Regions from separate parts of the Streptomyces sp. NPDC050433 genome, predicted to be linked through region 1. Evidence: riboswitches for the same ligand, from Rfam matches in the RefSeq annotation. Region 1 holds a riboswitch; each other region holds the start of a gene.

What was found. Region 1 has a riboswitch for cyclic di-AMP ahead of ACIBLA_RS32545 (M23 family metallopeptidase). Riboswitches for the same ligand answer to the same signal wherever they lie in the genome.
Region 2: linked by a shared signal. The riboswitch ahead of ACIBLA_RS04910 (LysM peptidoglycan-binding domain-containing M23 family metallopeptidase) and the one ahead of ACIBLA_RS32545 (M23 family metallopeptidase) in region 1 are both predicted to bind cyclic di-AMP.
Region 3: linked by a shared signal. The riboswitch ahead of ACIBLA_RS08930 (transglycosylase family protein) and the one ahead of ACIBLA_RS32545 (M23 family metallopeptidase) in region 1 are both predicted to bind cyclic di-AMP.

Annotation. Positions count from the first base shown of each region.
Region 1 is NZ_JBITIB010000036.1:14,553-20,206, reverse strand. Features, by position in the region: gene ACIBLA_RS32550 (PP2C family protein-serine/threonine phosphatase) at 108-1,196, shown strand; cyclic di-AMP (ydaO/yuaA leader) riboswitch at 1,515-1,669, shown strand; gene ACIBLA_RS32545 (M23 family metallopeptidase) at 1,681-2,745, shown strand; gene ACIBLA_RS32540 (PrsW family intramembrane metalloprotease) at 2,783-4,045, opposite strand; gene trmB (tRNA (guanosine(46)-N7)-methyltransferase TrmB) at 4,191-4,931, opposite strand; gene lhgO (L-2-hydroxyglutarate oxidase) at 5,104-5,654, opposite strand, start outside.
Region 2 is NZ_JBITIB010000002.1:494,616-500,269, forward strand. Features, by position in the region: gene hpnH (adenosyl-hopene transferase HpnH) at 1-696, shown strand, start outside; gene ACIBLA_RS04890 (aspartate aminotransferase family protein) at 812-2,224, shown strand; gene ACIBLA_RS04895 (helix-turn-helix domain-containing protein) at 2,303-2,953, shown strand; gene ACIBLA_RS04900 (DUF6126 family protein) at 3,007-3,189, shown strand; gene ACIBLA_RS04905 (tyrosine-protein phosphatase) at 3,226-4,029, opposite strand; cyclic di-AMP (ydaO/yuaA leader) riboswitch at 4,449-4,608, shown strand; gene ACIBLA_RS04910 (LysM peptidoglycan-binding domain-containing M23 family metallopeptidase) at 4,612-5,523, shown strand.
Region 3 is NZ_JBITIB010000005.1:209,886-215,539, forward strand. Features, by position in the region: gene ACIBLA_RS08920 (cytochrome P450) at 1-541, shown strand, start outside; gene ACIBLA_RS08925 (transglycosylase family protein) at 654-1,580, shown strand; cyclic di-AMP (ydaO/yuaA leader) riboswitch at 1,838-2,014, shown strand; gene ACIBLA_RS08930 (transglycosylase family protein) at 2,018-2,704, shown strand; gene eno (phosphopyruvate hydratase) at 2,891-4,177, shown strand; gene ACIBLA_RS08940 (septum formation initiator family protein) at 4,331-4,804, shown strand; gene ACIBLA_RS08945 (DUF501 domain-containing protein) at 4,828-5,376, shown strand; gene ACIBLA_RS08950 (Ppx/GppA phosphatase family protein) at 5,373-5,654, shown strand, end outside.

The sequences.
Region 1 (5,654 bases):
GCAACTCGCGTCAGGGCGACAGGCTCCCCGCGGGCTTCGGCTCCGAGGACCCCCGCCCGGTCGGGCGGCGGCGCGGCCGGCACGCCGCCCGACCGGCGAATCGGTTCGTGGAGATCCTGCCCGGTCTGATCATCGTGGTGGCGATCATCCTGGACCAATCGACCCCGGCAGCCATCACCGCTTCCCCGCTCTTCTCGGCGGCGCCGCTGGTCGCAGCCCCGTTTTTCTCGTTCGCGCGTACCCTCCTCGTCGGCATCGTGTCGATCGCCGCCATCATCGGGCTGTACTTCTACAACAACAGGGTGGCCGCGATCGTGACGATCACCGAGTTGCTGACCGTCTTCACGGTCTCCGTCCTCGCGCTGGCCATCAACGGTGTCGTACGCCGGAGCGGCGAGCGCCTGGCCTCGGCACGGGTCATCGCCGAGGCGGCCCAGCGCGCCGTCCTGCCGACGCCGGCCCCCCGGATAGGCGGTCTGCACATCGCCGCGCGGTACGAGGCCGCGGAGAAGGGCGCGTTCATCGGCGGTGACCTGTTCGCCGTCCAGGACACGGAGCACGGGGTACGGCTGGTGGTCGGCGATGTCCGCGGCAAGGGGATGGGCGCCGTCGAGACCGTGGCCGTCATCATCGGCGCGTTCCGGGAAGCCGCCGAGCAGGAGCGGTCGCTCGAAGGGGTCGCGCAGCGGCTGGAGCGGGCGCTGGCGCGCGAAGGCACCCGGCGCAGCGGGATCGATCTGTTCGAGGGCTTCACCACCGCCGTACTGGCCGAGATCCCGCACGCCGCGGGCACGGTGCGCGTGGTCAACCGCGGGCACCCGGAGCCGCTGCTGCTCGCGCCCGACGGCGGACTGACCGTGCTGGCCACCACAGAACCGGCGCTGCCGCTCGGGATGGGGGAGCTGGGGACCTGGCCGGACCGCGCCGACGAGATGCCCTACCTGTCCGGGGCGACGCTGCTCCTCTACACGGACGGGCTCACCGAGGCGCGCAACGCGGCGGGCGTCTTCTACAACCCGCGCGAACGGCTCGCGGGACGAATCTTCCCCGGCCCCGACGAACTGCTGGAGGCGGTCGTCGGGGACGTACGGCTGCACACCGGCGGCGCCACCACGGACGACATGGCGCTGCTCGCCGTCACCCGGCCCACCGAGAGGCAGCCGGAGCGGCGCCGGACGATGCCGGTCGTGCCGTGAATCCCGTCTTCTCGCGGCCTTTTCACTATCTCCGCGCGGTCTCCGCGCGACTCCGCGCGGTGCGCCGTCATCTCGCCCGCCACGCTGCGTAGTTGAAGCGCATCACTCCGCATAACATTTGACGCACCGTCAGGTCGACTGTGTGATCCCACACGGTCCGAAGGGCGATCAACTCGCCCGACTCCGCCCGCTTGTGTCCTGGTTGATCCGGGCCGCGATCGCTAACGATCACCCGGAACAGCTTGGAATAAGCCCCGGTCGTCTATTAACGTTCGATAACGCAGCGCGGTTGTCCCAGCCGTCGAAAGAGACGGCACCGTGCTGCACGCGCCGAATTCCGCAAGGAAACCGGGGAACCACCAATTGGGGTGAATCGGGCGTCACTTGCTGCCTCGTGCGGCGAGCAGCGCTCGTAGGAGACCTTCCTGCTCCGAACCCGTCAGCTAACCCGGTAGGCGAGAAGGAAGGAAAGGAGAGCGCCTCAGTGGCGTCCAACAGGCCTGCCCCCGAAGCCTCAGTCCCGCTCCATTTCGGCCCCGGAAGCCGGTTCGACGGCACCGATCGAGCCGACGGCGAGGTGAACAGGGACTGGGAGGAGTGGAATCCCACCGCGGAGTCCGTCCGTCCCGTACGCGGCAAGCACCGTGTCGCCAAGCAGCGCAACGCTCTCGCCCGCAGCTCCACGGTCCTCGGCGTGGGCGTCATCGCCGCGGTCGGCGCGGGAGGCATCGCCTCCGCCCAGGACAAGCCCGCGGTCTCGATATCACTTCCCGACTCGATCTCGGACAATCTCCCCGACGCCAAGTCCCTTCCCGGCGTCGGGTCTTTCATGTCCGGCGGCGACAAGAAGAGCGACGAGACACCCTCCCCGCTGACCACGGCGGGCCTCACCGCCGCCGACGCGCAGCAGGGCACCACCGACTCCGGCGAGGCGCTGCGCGCCCGCATCCTCCAGCAGGCGGAGCAGCAGCAGGCCGAGGCCGACGCGGCCCAGAAGGCGAGCGTCGAGGCCGCCGCCGCTCAGAAGGCCGCGGCGGAGGCCAAGAAGCAGCAGACCGAGGCCGAGGCGAAGGCCGCCGAGGAGAGGCGCAAGGCGAAGGAAGCGGCCGAGGCCAAGGCCGAGCAGGAGCGCCTGGAGAAGCTGGCCGCCAGCTTCTCGCTCCCCACCTCCTCGTACACGCTCACCTCCACCTACGGCCAGGCCGGCTCCATGTGGTCCTCCGGCCAGCACACCGGCCTGGACTTCGCCGCGTCGGCGGGCACGCCCACCAAGGCCGTTCACAGCGGCACCGTCAAGTCGGCGGGCTGGTCGGGGTCGTACGGCTACCGCGTGGTGCTGGAGCTGGAGGACGGTACGGAGATCTGGTACGCCCACCTGTCCTCGATGACCGTCGGCGTCGGCCAGAAGGTCACCACCGGCGAGACCGTCGGGCGCGTGGGAGCCACCGGCAATGTCACCGGCGCGCACCTGCACCTGGAGGTCCACACCGCGGGCGGCAGCGGGATCGACCCGATGAGCTGGCTGCGCAGCAAGGGCCTCACGCCCTGAAGCCCGTCATGAATCCCGCCCTGAACTCTCCGGCTCTCTAGCTCCGATACGGGTTGTAGCCGCCGTAGTCGATGTACGGCGGCGGCGTCCACACCCGCCCCGTCGCCCGCGCCGCGTACGCCAGCGCGGGCGACGCCATTTCCCGGCGCTGCCACAGGTGGTGCAGCAACTCCTGCTCGCGCTCGACGAAGTCCGGGCCCGCGGTGCCGCGCCCCGCCCGGTGGCGCAGGAACGCCAGAGCGGTCGCGAACGCCTGGTACTCGCCGACCGCGCGGGCCGCCGACGGCCCGTACGTACGGCCCGCCATGTCGCGTGCCATCGAGCGCGCCCGCATCGAGGACAGCGCGAGCGGTTCGGTCTCCGCGAGCCAGCCGGCCGCCGCGTACGCGGGCAACTCGTCCGCGACCGTGCGCAGTTCGCGCTGTCGGCTCCATATCGCCAGCCAGGTCAGCAGGGCGAAGGCGGGGAGCATGAAGGCCGCGTACACCGCGTAGAAGCCGTACGGGCCGAACAGCGACGTGGAGCCGTTCCACAGCGCGTGCACGCCCATGGCCAGCACGAGGCCGAGCACCGGCAGCAGCCAACGGCGCACGCGCTGGCGGCGGGTGGCGAGGGCGGCCATGCCGAAGCCGATGCCCGTCAGGACCGTGAAGAGGGGATGCGCGAACGGCGACATCACCACCCGTACGAAGAAGGTCGCCGCGGTCACCGACGCGAGGCCCGAGTTGCCGATCTGCTGGTCCTCACCGAAGGCGCTGCCGAGATAGAGGATGTTCTCGGTGAAGGCGAAGCCGGTCGCGGTGAAGCCGGCCACGACGACTCCGTCGACGAGACCGGTGAAGGACCGCCGCCGGAAGAGGAAGATCAGCAGGATCGCGGCGGCCTTCGCGCTCTCCTCGACGATCGGCGCGACCACCGTGGCCCCCAGTGACTCCGCACCGGCGGGGTCGGCGGTGGCGGTGGCTATCCACTGGGTCGCGAAGGAGTTCGCCGTGATCGCCACGAGGGCGGCGGCGCAGGCGCCCCAGGCGAAGGAGAAGAGCAGATTCCGCCAGGGCCCCGGCTCGACCCGGTCCAGCCAGCGGAAGGCCGCCATCAGCAGCGGCACGGGCAGGACCGCCAGACCGAGACCGACGAGGAAGCCCTGGGTGCCGGTCTGTTCCCGTACGAGGGCGAGGATCAGCAGACCGCAGAGCGTGAGCAGGATGACCACCGCGCCCGCGCGCACGGCCGGGCGCCGCCAGAACGGGCGCTGCGGCAGGTACCGCCAGCGGGAACGCTCGGGCACGGCGGCCCACATGTCACCGAGCTGCTGTTGCTGCTCGGCTCCGGGGATCGCCGGGTGGGGGTGCTGCGGGGGTGGTCGGGACGCTTCGGACACCTGATGACCCTAACGAGCACCACTGACACCGCGCGATGGCGCCTGCCCCGTCCCGGCCACCGTGCTACCCGGCCGGTACGCCGTCCGCGACGCGGCGGAAGACCAGGTCACGTACGGCATGCCCCTTGTCCAGACCCTGGCCCTCGAACCGCGTGAGCGGCCGGAATTCGGGCCGTGGCGCGTAGCCGCCATCGGGGGCGGTGTTCTCGAAGGCGGGGTGCGCGGTCAGTACGTCGAGCATCTGCTCGGCGTACGGCTCCCAGTCGGTCGCGCAGTGCAGCACGGCACCGGGCTTCAGCCGGGGCGCGGCGAGCGTGAGGAAGTCGGGCTGGATCAGCCGCCGTTTGTGGTGGCGAGTCTTGGGCCACGGGTCGGGGAAGTACACGCGCAGCCCGTCCAGCGAGGCGGGCGCCAGCATCTCCCGCAGCAGGATGATCGCGTCGCCGTTGGCCACGCGGATGTTGGACAGCCCGTTCCGCTCGGCGAGACGCAGGAGGTTGCCCTGCCCCGGCGTGTGGACGTCGGCGGCGAGGATCCCGGTGGCCGGGTCGTCGGCGGCCATCCGCGCCGTGGCCTCGCCCATCCCGAAGCCGATCTCCAGGACGACGGGCAGCCCGCCGAACAGCGCGTCGAGATCGAGGACCCGCCGCCCGTCTATTTCCAGGCCCCAGGAGGGCCAGAGCCGCCGCAGGACGTCGGCCTGTCCGGTCGTCACGCGGCTGCGGCGCGGCTGGAAGCTGCGGATACGGCGCTCGAAGTGCGATCCGGCGGGGTCGGCCGCCGGTCCGTGGCCCTCGGGGAACATCCGGGACCAGGGGTGGGTGCCTTCGGCGCGTACGCCCCCACCGTCACTGCCGTCGTCGCGGCGCCGGTCGCTGTTCACGTTCATCTGGGTCTCGGACACGTTTTCTCAGGTAGGTCGATTCGGACAGGAACGCCAATTCTACGGACCGGCCCGACACCCCTGCCGACACCGCCTAGCCGCCGTCGGCTCCCCGCAGCATCGCCAGCGCCCGCCCCGCCACCTCGCGGCCGATCGGGAGCGCGGCCGTCGCCGCCGGTGACGGGGCGTTGAGCACATGCACCGTGCGCGGCGACTCCTGGATCAGGAAGTCGTCGGCCAGCGTGCCGTCCCGCAGCACCGCCTGGGCGCGCACCCCGGCCGTCGCGGGGCGCAGGTCCGCGTCCGTCACGGCGGGAACCAGCCTGCGTACGGCGGTGGCGAAGGCGTGCTTGGACAGCGAACGGCGCAGCTCGCCCGCGCCGTAACGCCAGTGCCTGCGCGCTATCCGCCAGGAACCGGGCCAGCCGAGTGTGCCCGCCAGCTCACGGGGGCGTACGGCGGACCAGGTGTAGCCCTCCCTGGCCAGCGCGGGCACCGCGTTCGGGCCGACGTGGACGCCGCCGTCGATGCCGCGCGTCAGATGCACCCCCAGAAACGGAAAGGCCGGATCCGGCACCGGATAGACCAGCCCGCGGACGAGGGCGGGCCGGGCCAGCTCGAAGTACTCGCCTCGGAACGGGACGA
Region 2 (5,654 bases), on a different contig from region 1:
GCGATGCTGATGCGTAAGAAGTTGGACAAGTTCACGCCGTCGCCGTACTTCGCGTTCGCCGTGCACATCGACGGCCTGCGCGAGCGGCACGACGAGTCCGTCGCCAAGGAAGGGGTCTTCGACGAGGCCGTGGAGGCGATGAAGGAGGCCAAGAAGCGCGGCTTCCGGGTCACCACCAACTCCACCTTCTTCAACACCGACACCCCGCAGACCATCATCGAGGTCCTGAACTACCTCAACGACGACCTGAAGGTCGACGAGATGATGATCTCGCCCGCCTACGCCTACGAGAAGGCACCCGACCAGGAGCACTTCCTGGGCGTCGAGCAGACGCGGGAGCTGTTCAAGAAGGCGTTCGCCGGCGGCAACAGGGGGCGCTGGCGCCTGAACCACTCACCGCTCTTCCTGGACTTCCTGGAAGGCAAGGCCGACTTCCCGTGCACGGCCTGGGCGATTCCCAACTACTCACTCTTCGGCTGGCAGCGCCCCTGCTATCTGATGAGCGACGGGTACGTCCCGACGTACAGGGAACTGATCGAGGAGACCGACTGGGACAAGTACGGCCGCGGCAAGGACCCGCGCTGCGCCAACTGCATGGCGCACTGCGGCTACGAGCCGACGGCCGTACTCGCCACCATGGGCTCCCTCAAGGAGTCGCTGCGCGCGGTTCGGGAGACGGTCTCCGGGAGCAAGTGACACCGGCGGCCCGTGACGTCATGGTCGCCTGAGGGACAGTGGCGCCCGTCGCCGCTGTCCCTCAGGTGACCTGACCGGTAGTCAGCGCCGCACTGACGCGCAAGGAGAACACGCAATGTCCGAGCAGGCGACGCCCGGCGCACCGGGCAAGGGGTTCGACCTCGCGAAGCTGCTGGCCGAACGGGGCGGTGAGCGCTACGAGTTGCACACCGCGCACCTGAACCACCAACTCCCGCGCATGCTGCGGACCATCGGCTTCGACAAGGTCTACGAGCGCGCCGAGGGCGCCTACTTCTGGGACGCCGAGGGCAACGACTACCTCGACATGCTCGCCGGGTTCGGCGTGATGGGGCTCGGCCGGCACCACCCCGTCGTACGCAAGGCCCTGCACGACGTCCTCGACGCCTCGCTCGCCGACCTCACCCGCTTCGACTGCCAGCCGCTGCCCGGCCTGCTCGCCGAGAGACTGCTCGCGCACAGCCCGCACCTGGACCGGGTCTTCTTCGGCAACAGCGGTACGGAAGCCGTGGAGACCGCGCTGAAGTTCGCCCGGTACGCCACCGGGAAGCCCAGGATTCTCTACTGCTCGCACGCTTTCCACGGCCTGACCACCGGCTCGCTCTCCGTCAACGGCGAGGACGGCTTCCGCGACGGCTTCGCGCCGCTGCTCCCCGACACCGCGCTCGAGATCGGTGATCTCGACGCGCTGGAGCGGGAGTTGAAGCGAGGCGACGTCGCCGGGTTCGTCGTCGAACCGATCCAGGGCAAGGGCGTGAACGCGACACCGCCCGGCTTCCTGCGGGCCGCACAGGAGTTGCTGCGTCGGCACAAGGCGCTGCTCATCGCCGACGAGGTGCAGAGCGGGCTCGGCAGGACCGGCGACTTCTACGCGTACCAGCACGAGGAAGGCGTCGAGCCGGACCTGGTGTGTGTGGCGAAGGCGCTCTCCGGCGGCTATGTGCCGGTCGGCGCGACCCTCGGCAGGGACTGGATCTTCAAGAAGGTCTACTCCTCGATGGACCGGGTGCTGGTCCACTCGGCCAGCTTCGGATCCAACGCGCAGGCGATGGCGGCGGGCCTGGCCGTCCTGTCGGTGATCGAGGACGAGCAGATCGTCGCCAACGCCCGCGCGACCGGTGATCTGCTGCGGTCGCGGCTGGCCGCGCTGGTCGACCGGTACGAGCTGCTGAGCGAGGTGCGCGGCCGGGGGCTGATGATCGGCATCGAATTCGGGCGGCCGACGTCGATCGGGCTGCGGAGCCGATGGGCGATGCTCCAGGCGGCCCGGAAGGGTCTCTTCGCGCAGATGGTCGTGGTGCCGCTGCTCCAGAAGCACCGCATCCTCACGCAGGTCTCGGGGGACCACCTCGAAGTGATCAAACTGATTCCGCCGCTGACCATCGGTGAACCGGAGGTCGACCGCTTCATGACGGCCTTCACGGCCGTGATGGACGACGCGCACAGCGGCGGCGGGCTGATGTGGGACTTCGGCAGAACCCTGGTGAAGCAGGCCATCGCCAACCGGTGAGCGGGGAAGGCGCCGATGTCGGTTTGCCTCTGAGGCAAGGAATTTGCCTCAGAGGAAAATCACTGGCGCAATGGAGCCATGAACCACCCCGCAGCAGCCTCTGAGCACACGAGCCCCGAGCCCCACGCCACCGACGCCACGGCGGACGACCTGCCGGACGTCGCCCCCCGGCTGCGAGAACTGCGGCACGGCCGGGGCCTCACATTGGAGGCCGCCGCCGGCCGGGCCGGGCTCTCCCCGGCCCACCTCTCCCGGCTGGAGACCGGGCGGCGCCAGCCCTCACTGCCGATGCTGCTCGGTCTGGCCCGCGTCTACGGTACGACGGTCTCCGAGCTGCTCGGCGAGGAGCCGCCCGAGCGCGATCCCGTCATCCGAGCCGCGCGGGCGGAACCCGTGGAGGCCGACGGCTGGATCTACCGCCAGGCGGGCAGCTCGTCCGGCCGCGCGATGCAGCCGCTGCGGGTGACGGTGCCGTACGGGGCGCAGGGCGACCTCGTCCGCGTCCATCCGGGGGAGGAGTGGATCCATGTCCTTCAGGGGCGGCTGCGGCTGGGCCTCGGGGACGCCGTCCATGTGCTCGATCCGGGGGACAGCGCCCACTTCGACTCGACGACACCGCACCGCCTCGCGGCGGCCGGTCCCGGCGGCACCGAGTTGCTGTTCGTACACACCCTGCTGACCAGCCCGGTCGCCGAGCTGTGCCTGCCGGGCGGGGCCCACCGCCGCTGAGACGGCGTCAGCTCCGACCAGAACACCTCCACCAGATCAGAGAGGCCTTCGCCGTGCCCGAGAACCCACCCGAGCAGCGCCAGGAGCCGTCGCCCGAGGCGTCGCCCGCCGAGTCGGTCATGGATGAGGAGAGCAACTTCCCGCGCGGCCTCGCCCTCCGGCTGTTCATCTACCTGGTGGCCGGCCACGCGGTCGCCGGGTTCCTCTGGCTGCTCTTCGAGGCGGGCGCCAAGTGAGCCCGCCAAGTGAGCCCTGGTAGTCCCTCGTAGGTCCTAGCCTTCGTCCACGAGACGTGCCCGCAGCCGCTCGCGCGCCTCGTCCGTCAGCCCCAAGCCGTCCGCGAGATAGCGGTCGACGCTGCCCCACGTCTCCTCCATCGTCGTGAACGCCGTTTCGAGGTACGCGGCGCGCGCGTCGAAAAGCGGGGCCAGCAACTCCAGGACCTCCGGCGAAGTCCCCTCGGGCGACGGGTCGCCGCGGCGCACCAGGTACCTGCGGTGCGGGTCGTTGGACTTCAGATAGTCGGCCTCGATCGCGTCCCGCTCCACGCCCACGGCAAGCAGCGACACCGCGATGGAGAGCCCCGCCCTGTCCTTGCCCGCCGCGCAGTGCATCAGGGCGGGCAGGCTCTCCTCGGCCAGCGCGTGCAGCACCTGCCGGTGCTCGGCGGTGCGGTCCAGGATGATCGAACGGTACGAAGCGGACATCCGGGCCACGCCCTTGCCGTCCGCGAGGATCGACCGCAGCTGATCGAGATCGCCGTGGCGGACCATCTTCCAGAACTCGGTCCCGTCGGCCGGGTCGGTGAGCGGAATGTTCACATTGCGTACGCCGACCAGCTCCACGTCCAGGCCGTCGAGCTTCTGGTCGGCCGCGTTGCGGAAGTCGAAGACCGTGTGCAGCCCCAGCGACGTCAGGAACGCCGTGTCCTCGGGGGTGGCGTGCGCGAGGTGGCCGCTGCGGAAGAGTCGTCCGTACCGTACGAGCCGCCCGTCGACGGTCGGCAGACCGCCCACGTCGCGGAAGTTCCGGACACCGGCCAGCTCGGGCTCGGCCGGCGGGACCTGCTGCGGCACGTCGTGCGTCACGTGGGCTCCTCCGCGTTTGCGGTCGGCGCTGGTCGCCGACGCTGTCGCTGTCGCGCTCCGACTTTACGACATGGGGTCTTGCGGAAATGACCTCACGAATAGGGCTTCTGTCCGTATTGGGTGATTGTGTATAACGTGCCCTGATCGCAGGGGGGATGGGGGTAGATCGTCCTCGGTTGGTGAGCCAGATCATATCCGTGACGGTGTGTGGCGGCGTCCGGAAGGGGAATTGGGACGGCGCACGGAATTCGAAGATCCGTAATCCACGCAGGGTGACCGCTCGAGGCGGCCGATATTCGAGGGTGGATTGCCGAGGAATACCAACGGCTTGTACCGGTCGGCCCACCCGGATTACGGTCACCGCAATCCGAGCGGATCGCCGAATCCTGCCGCCGTTCGGAATCCGCATCCACCCAGCACTCATCCATGTGTGGCAGGAGCGGGGGACCCAGGTAGAACGCCGGTCCGGATATCCGGACGGCTTGGGGTGAAGTCGCGTCTCCGCGCGGCCGGGCATCTCCAGCCCGAACCCGACAGCTCACCTCGTAGGCGCCGGAGAAGGAAATCGCCATGCCCGCAAAGGGTAAGCACCGCCGTCCGAGGACCAACCCGATCACGCGCGGAATTGTCGCCGCCGGAGCGGGTGGCGCGGTCATCGCCATTCCGCTCATCGGTGCCACAGGCGCCCACGCCGCCGAGCAGACCGCCGCCGCCCCGTCCGCCGCGCACGCCGCTTCCGCCGCGCAGACGGCCCAGCAGGCCGCCGCCGCCAAGACCGTGAAGACGTACTCAGTCACCGCGGGCGACTACCTCGCCAAGATCGCCGAGACGCAGAAGGTCAGCGGCGGCTGGCAGAAGCTGTACGAGGACAACCGCGAGGCCGTCGGTGACGACCCGTCGCTGATCCATCCGGGCCTGAAGCTCACCATCGGCGCCAAGGCCACGGCGGACTCCGAGGGCAAGGCCGAGGCCACCCCGAAGAAGAAGGCCGCGCCCAAGAAGAAGGCCGCTCCCGCGAAGCCCGCCCCGAAGGCCGACACCACGGCGAACCAGCCGGCGGCGCAGAGCAACAGCTCCGGCTACACCGCCCCCGTCGACGGAGCGACCACCACCACCGCCTACCGCGCGGCCGGCGGCAGCTGGGCCAGCGGCTACCACACCGGCGTGGACTTCGCGGCCTCGTCGGGCACCACCGTCAAGGCGGTCGGCCCCGGCACCGTCGTCTCGGCCGGCTGGGCCGGGTCGTACGGCAACGAGGTCGTCATCCAGCACGAGGACGGCCAGTACTCGCAGTACGCCCACCTCTCCTCGCTCAGCGTCTCGGCGGGCCAGAGTGTCGGCGGCGGCGACCAGATCGGCCTCTCCGGTTCCACCGGCAATTCCACCGGTCCGCACCTGCACTTCGAGATCCGCACCGGTCCGAGTTACGGCTCCGACGTCGACCCGCTGGCGTACCTGCGCGAGCACGGCGTTTCTCTCTGAGCCCTTCGCAATAGGTCGTGGGGGGGGCCCCCGCGGGCCGCCCCCCACCGGATGAGGAATGAAGGCGGGGGGCAATTTTGAACGGGGGGGCCCGGGACCAAAACCCGGCCACAAATTTAAGCGGTGGGGGG
Region 3 (5,654 bases), on a different contig from region 1:
GGCGTTCATCCTCCTCTTCGCGGGGTTCGAAACGACCGTGAATTTGGTGGGTAACGGGGTGTATGCCCTACTTCGTCACCCCGACCAGCGTGAGCGCCTTCAGCGCTCCCTCCGCGCCGGCGAGACGGATCTGCTCGCGACCGGCGTCGAGGAACTGCTGCGTTACGACGGGCCGGTGGAGCTGGCCACCTGGCGCTACGCCACCGAGCCCGTCCAACTCGGCGGGCAGAGCGTCGCGGTGGGCGACCCCGTCCTCGTCGTACTCGCCGCCGCCGACCGCGATCCGGACCGGTTCGCCGATCCCGACCGGCTCGACCTGTCGCGTAGTGACAACAAACACCTCGGCTACGGCCACGGCATCCACTACTGTCTCGGCGCACCGCTCGCCCGGCTGGAGGGGCAGACCGCCCTCGGGACGCTGCTGACTCGTCTGCCCGACTTGCGACTTGCGGTCGATCCATCCGAATTGCGGTGGCGTGGTGGGTTGATCATGCGTGGACTGCGCACGCTCCCGGTGCGGTTCACAGCGGTGAGTGACTGACGAAACGTCAGCACTGTGACTTTCACGTGATCTACGCTGCATCGACTTGTGACAGGCGTTCGAGTACGGCTACGTTCACGACCGTCTCACCAGTCTCACGGAAGGCAACCGCATGCGCTCCGGGAATGGCCGGCACCGTCGGCCCCGTCAGGCTCCTGCCCTCGTCGTCGCGGCAGGGGTGACAGGCTCGGCGATCGCCATCCCGTTGCTCGGCGCGACCGGCGCGAGTGCGGCCGACGCCTCCACCTGGGACCGCGTCGCCGAGTGCGAGAGCGGCGGCATGTGGAGCGCCGACCTCGGCAACGGGTACTACGGCGGGCTCCAGATCTCGCAGGAGACCTGGGACGACTTCGGCGGTACGGCGTACGCCCCCACCGCCGACCAGGCCAGCCGCAGCCAGCAGATCGCCGTGGCCGAGAAGATCCTCGCCGAGCAGGGGCCGAGCGCGTGGCCGACCTGTGCGCTGGTGACCGGGCTCACGGCGGAGAAGGGCGGGGACGCGGATACGGACGCGGATACGGCTCCGGACAGCGAGGCCACCGAGACGCCCGACGAGTCCGAGCCCAGCGAAGAGGCCGTGCTGCCTCCGGCTCCCGAGTCGACTCCGTCGTCCGGGCAGTTCGGCCGCGACTCCGCCTCCGGCGCCGACAAGCCGAGCGCGAAGCCCAGTACCGAGCCCAGCACGGGACAGGGCAAGCACCGTGGCGAACCGGCCCCCGAGTCGAGCGGGTCGGCCGACACCGGCACCGGCGCCGAGGCCTCGGACGGATCGGCCGAAGCAGGCAAGTCGGGTGAGTCTGACGAAGCCCGCGAAAGTGGCCGCCATGCCTCACGAGGTGACGGTTCGACGCGCGACGGCGACGCCGACGACGGCTCGTACACCGTCCGCACCGGTGACAATCTCTGGGCCATCGCGGACGAGCAGAAGGTGGAGGGCGGCTGGCCCGCGCTCTACGAGGCGAACCGCGAGGTCGTAGGCTCCGACGCCGACCTCATCCTGCCGGGCCAGAGCCTCGATCTGACCGTGAAGCAGGGGTAGTTAAGCCGCCTATGTCCGGACCTGCGTAAGTGAGACAAGGGTCTCTTCGACCCAACTGGCGCCGCCGGACGGCCAACTCGCCCCGCTCTCGCCCGACCTGCGTAAACAGAGGTTTCCTCGGGGCGAGATGGGCGAATCATCCCGGATGTTCCTCCTTTGAACATCCGGGATGTCTGTGTTTACGGTCTTAACCGCTCGCACCGCGGGCACCGTCGACCGTCACGCCGAATCCTGCCGTCGGTCGGGGGGAGTAGTCGTCGCGTCAAGCGCCGAAGGCAGGAGCGGGGGACCCAAAGGTAAGTGCCGGTCACGACGGCCGGCTCGGGGTGCAGCCGTGTGCAGGGGGACGTGAAGGCGTTCTCGGGTCGCACGGCCGGGCAACTCACTTGGCCCGAACCCGACAGCTCACCTCGCAGGCGTCGGTGAGGAGATCTCGCATGCTGTTTTCCAGCGCGTCCGGCAAGGGCAAGCACCGCCGTCCGTCCAAGGCCGCCCGTTACGCCACGCTCGCCGGCATCACCGGTGCCGCCGTCGCGGCCCCGCTGATCGGCGCCACCTCCGCCTCCGCGGCCACCACCGCCGAGTGGGACGCCGTCGCCCAGTGCGAGTCCGGCGGCAACTGGTCGATCAACACCGGCAACGGCTACTTCGGCGGTCTCCAGTTCTCCGCCTCCACCTGGGCCGCGTACGGCGGCAACGCCTTCGCCTCCAGCGCCGACCAGGCCTCGAAGTCCCAGCAGATACAGATCGCCGAGAAGGTCCTGGCCGGCCAGGGCAAGGGTGCCTGGCCGAGCTGTGGCGTGGGCCTGTCCAACGCCGCGAACGACGCCGGTTCGGCCGACGACGCCCCGAAGGCCGCCCCGGAGCAGTCCGCGCCGAAGGCCGCCCCGAAGAAGCAGGCCGCCCCGCGCGCCGAGCAGGAGCAGCCCGCCTCCCGCACCGAGACCCGCGGCCCGGTCAAGAAGGGCGACGGCGAGTACAAGGTCAAGGCCGGCGACACCCTCTCCGGGATCGCCGAGACCAAGAAGGTCGAAGGCGGCTGGAAGAAGCTCTTCGAGCTGAACAAGGACATCGTCGAGGACGCCGACGAGATCTTCCCGGGCCAGCAGCTGCACCTGAGCTGACCCTTCCCCACCTAGGTCCGCCCGGCCCACCGGACCGAATGCTCGGACATTCATGGCTGAACGGGCATTCAGGACTCTTTTCGTCCCAGCGGGCGGGCATCTGCCGACCGCCGACCGGGAGCCGGTTAGGCTCATGCCGCAAGGCCAATGAGACCCTGCACTCCACGCGTCACATCCCAGAAGGAGATGCTCGTGCCGTCCATCGACGTCGTCGTAGCCAGGGAAATCCTTGACTCCCGAGGCAACCCAACGGTCGAGGTCGAGGTCGGCCTCGACGACGGCAGCACCGGCCGTGCTGCTGTCCCCTCCGGTGCGTCCACCGGTGCGTTCGAGGCCCTTGAGCTCCGCGACGGTGACCAGAACCGCTACCAGGGCAAGGGAGTCGAGAAGGCGGTCCTCGCCGTCATCGAGCAGATCGGCCCGGAGCTGGTCGGTTACGACGCCACCGAGCAGCGCCTGATCGACCAGGCGATGTTCGACCTGGACGCCACGCCCGACAAGTCCTCGCTCGGCGCCAACGCCATCCTCGGTGTCTCCCTGGCCGTGGCGCACGCCGCCTCCGAGGCTTCGGATCTGCCGCTGTTCCGCTACCTCGGCGGCCCGAACGCGCACCTGCTGCCCGTCCCGATGATGAACATCCTCAACGGCGGTTCGCACGCCGACTCCAACGTGGACATCCAGGAGTTCATGATCGCGCCGATCGGCGCCGAGTCGTTCTCCGAGGCCCTGCGCTGGGGTGCCGAGGTCTACCACACGCTGAAGAAGGTCCTGAAGGAGAAGGGGCTCTCCACCGGCCTCGGCGACGAGGGCGGCTTCGCGCCGAACCTGGAGTCCAACCGCGCCGCGCTCGACCTGATCCTGGTGGCCATCAAGGAAGCCGGTTACGCGCCGGGCAAGGACATCGCGCTCGCGCTCGACGTGGCGGCCTCCGAGTTCTACAAGGACGGCTCCTACGAGTTCGAGGGCAAGTCCCGCTCGGCCGCCGAGATGACCGAGTACTACGAGGAGCTTGTCGCCTCGTACCCGCTGGTCTCCATCGAGGACCCGCTCTTCGAGGACGACTGGGCCGGCTGGAAGGTCCTCCACGACAAGCTGGGCTCCAAGGTCCAGATCGTCGGCGACGACCTCTTCGTCACCAACCCCGAGCGCCTGGCCCGTGGCATCGAGGAGGGCTCGGCCAACGCCCTTCTGGTCAAGGTCAACCAGATCGGTTCGCTGACCGAGACCCTGGACGCCGTGGAGCTGGCGCAGCGCAGCGGCTTCAAGTGCATGATGTCGCACCGCTCCGGCGAGACCGAGGACGTCACGATCGCCGACCTGGCCGTCGCCACCAACTGCGGCCAGATCAAGACCGGCGCCCCGGCCCGCTCCGAGCGCGTCGCCAAGTACAACCAGCTGCTGCGCATCGAGGAGATCCTGGACGACGCGGCGGTGTACGCGGGCCGCAGCGCGTTCCCCCGCTTCAAGGACTGACCAGGCGGGCCACCACCGGCCATCCGTCCGCCCGTCGTACGGCCGTCCCCGGCCACGGTCCCGTACCGTGTCCGGGGACGTACGCGCGTACAGAGGCAGTACGGCGGTACAGAGGTACGAGGGGTTCGCGACACCCCCCAGGGAGGCGGGACCATGGCCGCGAACAGGGACCGGTTCTCCACCGCGACCAAGATCAGGATTCTGGGCGAGCAGACCGCCGCCCGCGTCTACCGCTCGCAGACCCGCAGGCAGGCCCGCCGCTCCCGGCTCACCGGACGCGCGGCCTTCCTCGTGCTCGTCGTCTGCTCGCTGATCGTCGCGCTCGCCTACCCGATGCGGCAGTACGTGTCGCAGCGCGGCGACATCGCGAAGCAGGAGCAGTTGACGCGCGAGGCGGCGCAGCGGGTCGAGGAACTGCGTGACGAGAAGGCCCGCCTCCAGGACGACGCGTACATCCAGCGCCTCGCGCGCGAGCATCTGCACTACGTGATGCCGGGGGAGACCGGCTACATCATGGCCGACCCCAGGGCCGCCGACGAACGCCGCACCGATGAGGGCGCGGCCGACCGGCCCTGGTACTCCAATCTCCTGGACGGCGTCGACAGCGCCGACCGGGCGGACAGATAGACACCGAGGAAACCGACGCAGGTATGCAAACGCCCCCTCCGCAGACCGAACGCACCGAACCGACCGAGGCGGACGTCGACGCGTTCAGACAACAGCTCGGCCGCCCCCCGCGCGGTCTGCGCGCCATCGCGCACCGCTGCCCCTGCGGGCAGCCCGATGTGGTGGAGACCGCCCCGCGCCTCCCGGACGGCACGCCGTTCCCGACGTTCTACTATCTGACCTGCCCGCGCGCGGCCTCGGCCATCGGCACGCTGGAGGCGAACGGCGTCATGAAGGAGATGACCGAACGCCTCGCCACCGACCCGGAGTTGGCCGCCGCGTACCGCAAGGCGCACGAGGACTACATCGCGCGCCGCGACGCCGTCGAAGTGCTGGCGGGCTTCCCGAGCGCCGGCGGGATGCCGGACCGGGTGAAGTGCCTGCACGTACTGGTCGGGCACGCGCTCGCGGCGGGTCCGGGAGTGAACCCGCTGGGCGACGAGGCGCTGGCGATGCTGCCCGAGTGGTGGCGCAAGGGCCCGTGTGTGATCCCGTTCACAAAGCCTGACGAAGCTGCCGGAGGTACCGAATGACCCGGATCGCCGCCGTCGACTGCGGGACCAACTCCATCCGCCTCCTCGTCGCCGACGCCGACCCCGCCACCGGCGAACTCGTCGACCTCGACCGGCGCATGACGATCGTGCGGCTCGGCCAGGACGTCGACCGGACGGGCCGGCTCGCCCCCGAGGCGCTGGAGCGCACCTTCGCGGCCTGCCGCGAGTACGCCGCGATCATCAAGGAACACGGTGTGGACCGGACCCGCTTCGTGGCCACCTCCGCGTCCCGCGACGCGGAGAACCGCGACGAGTTC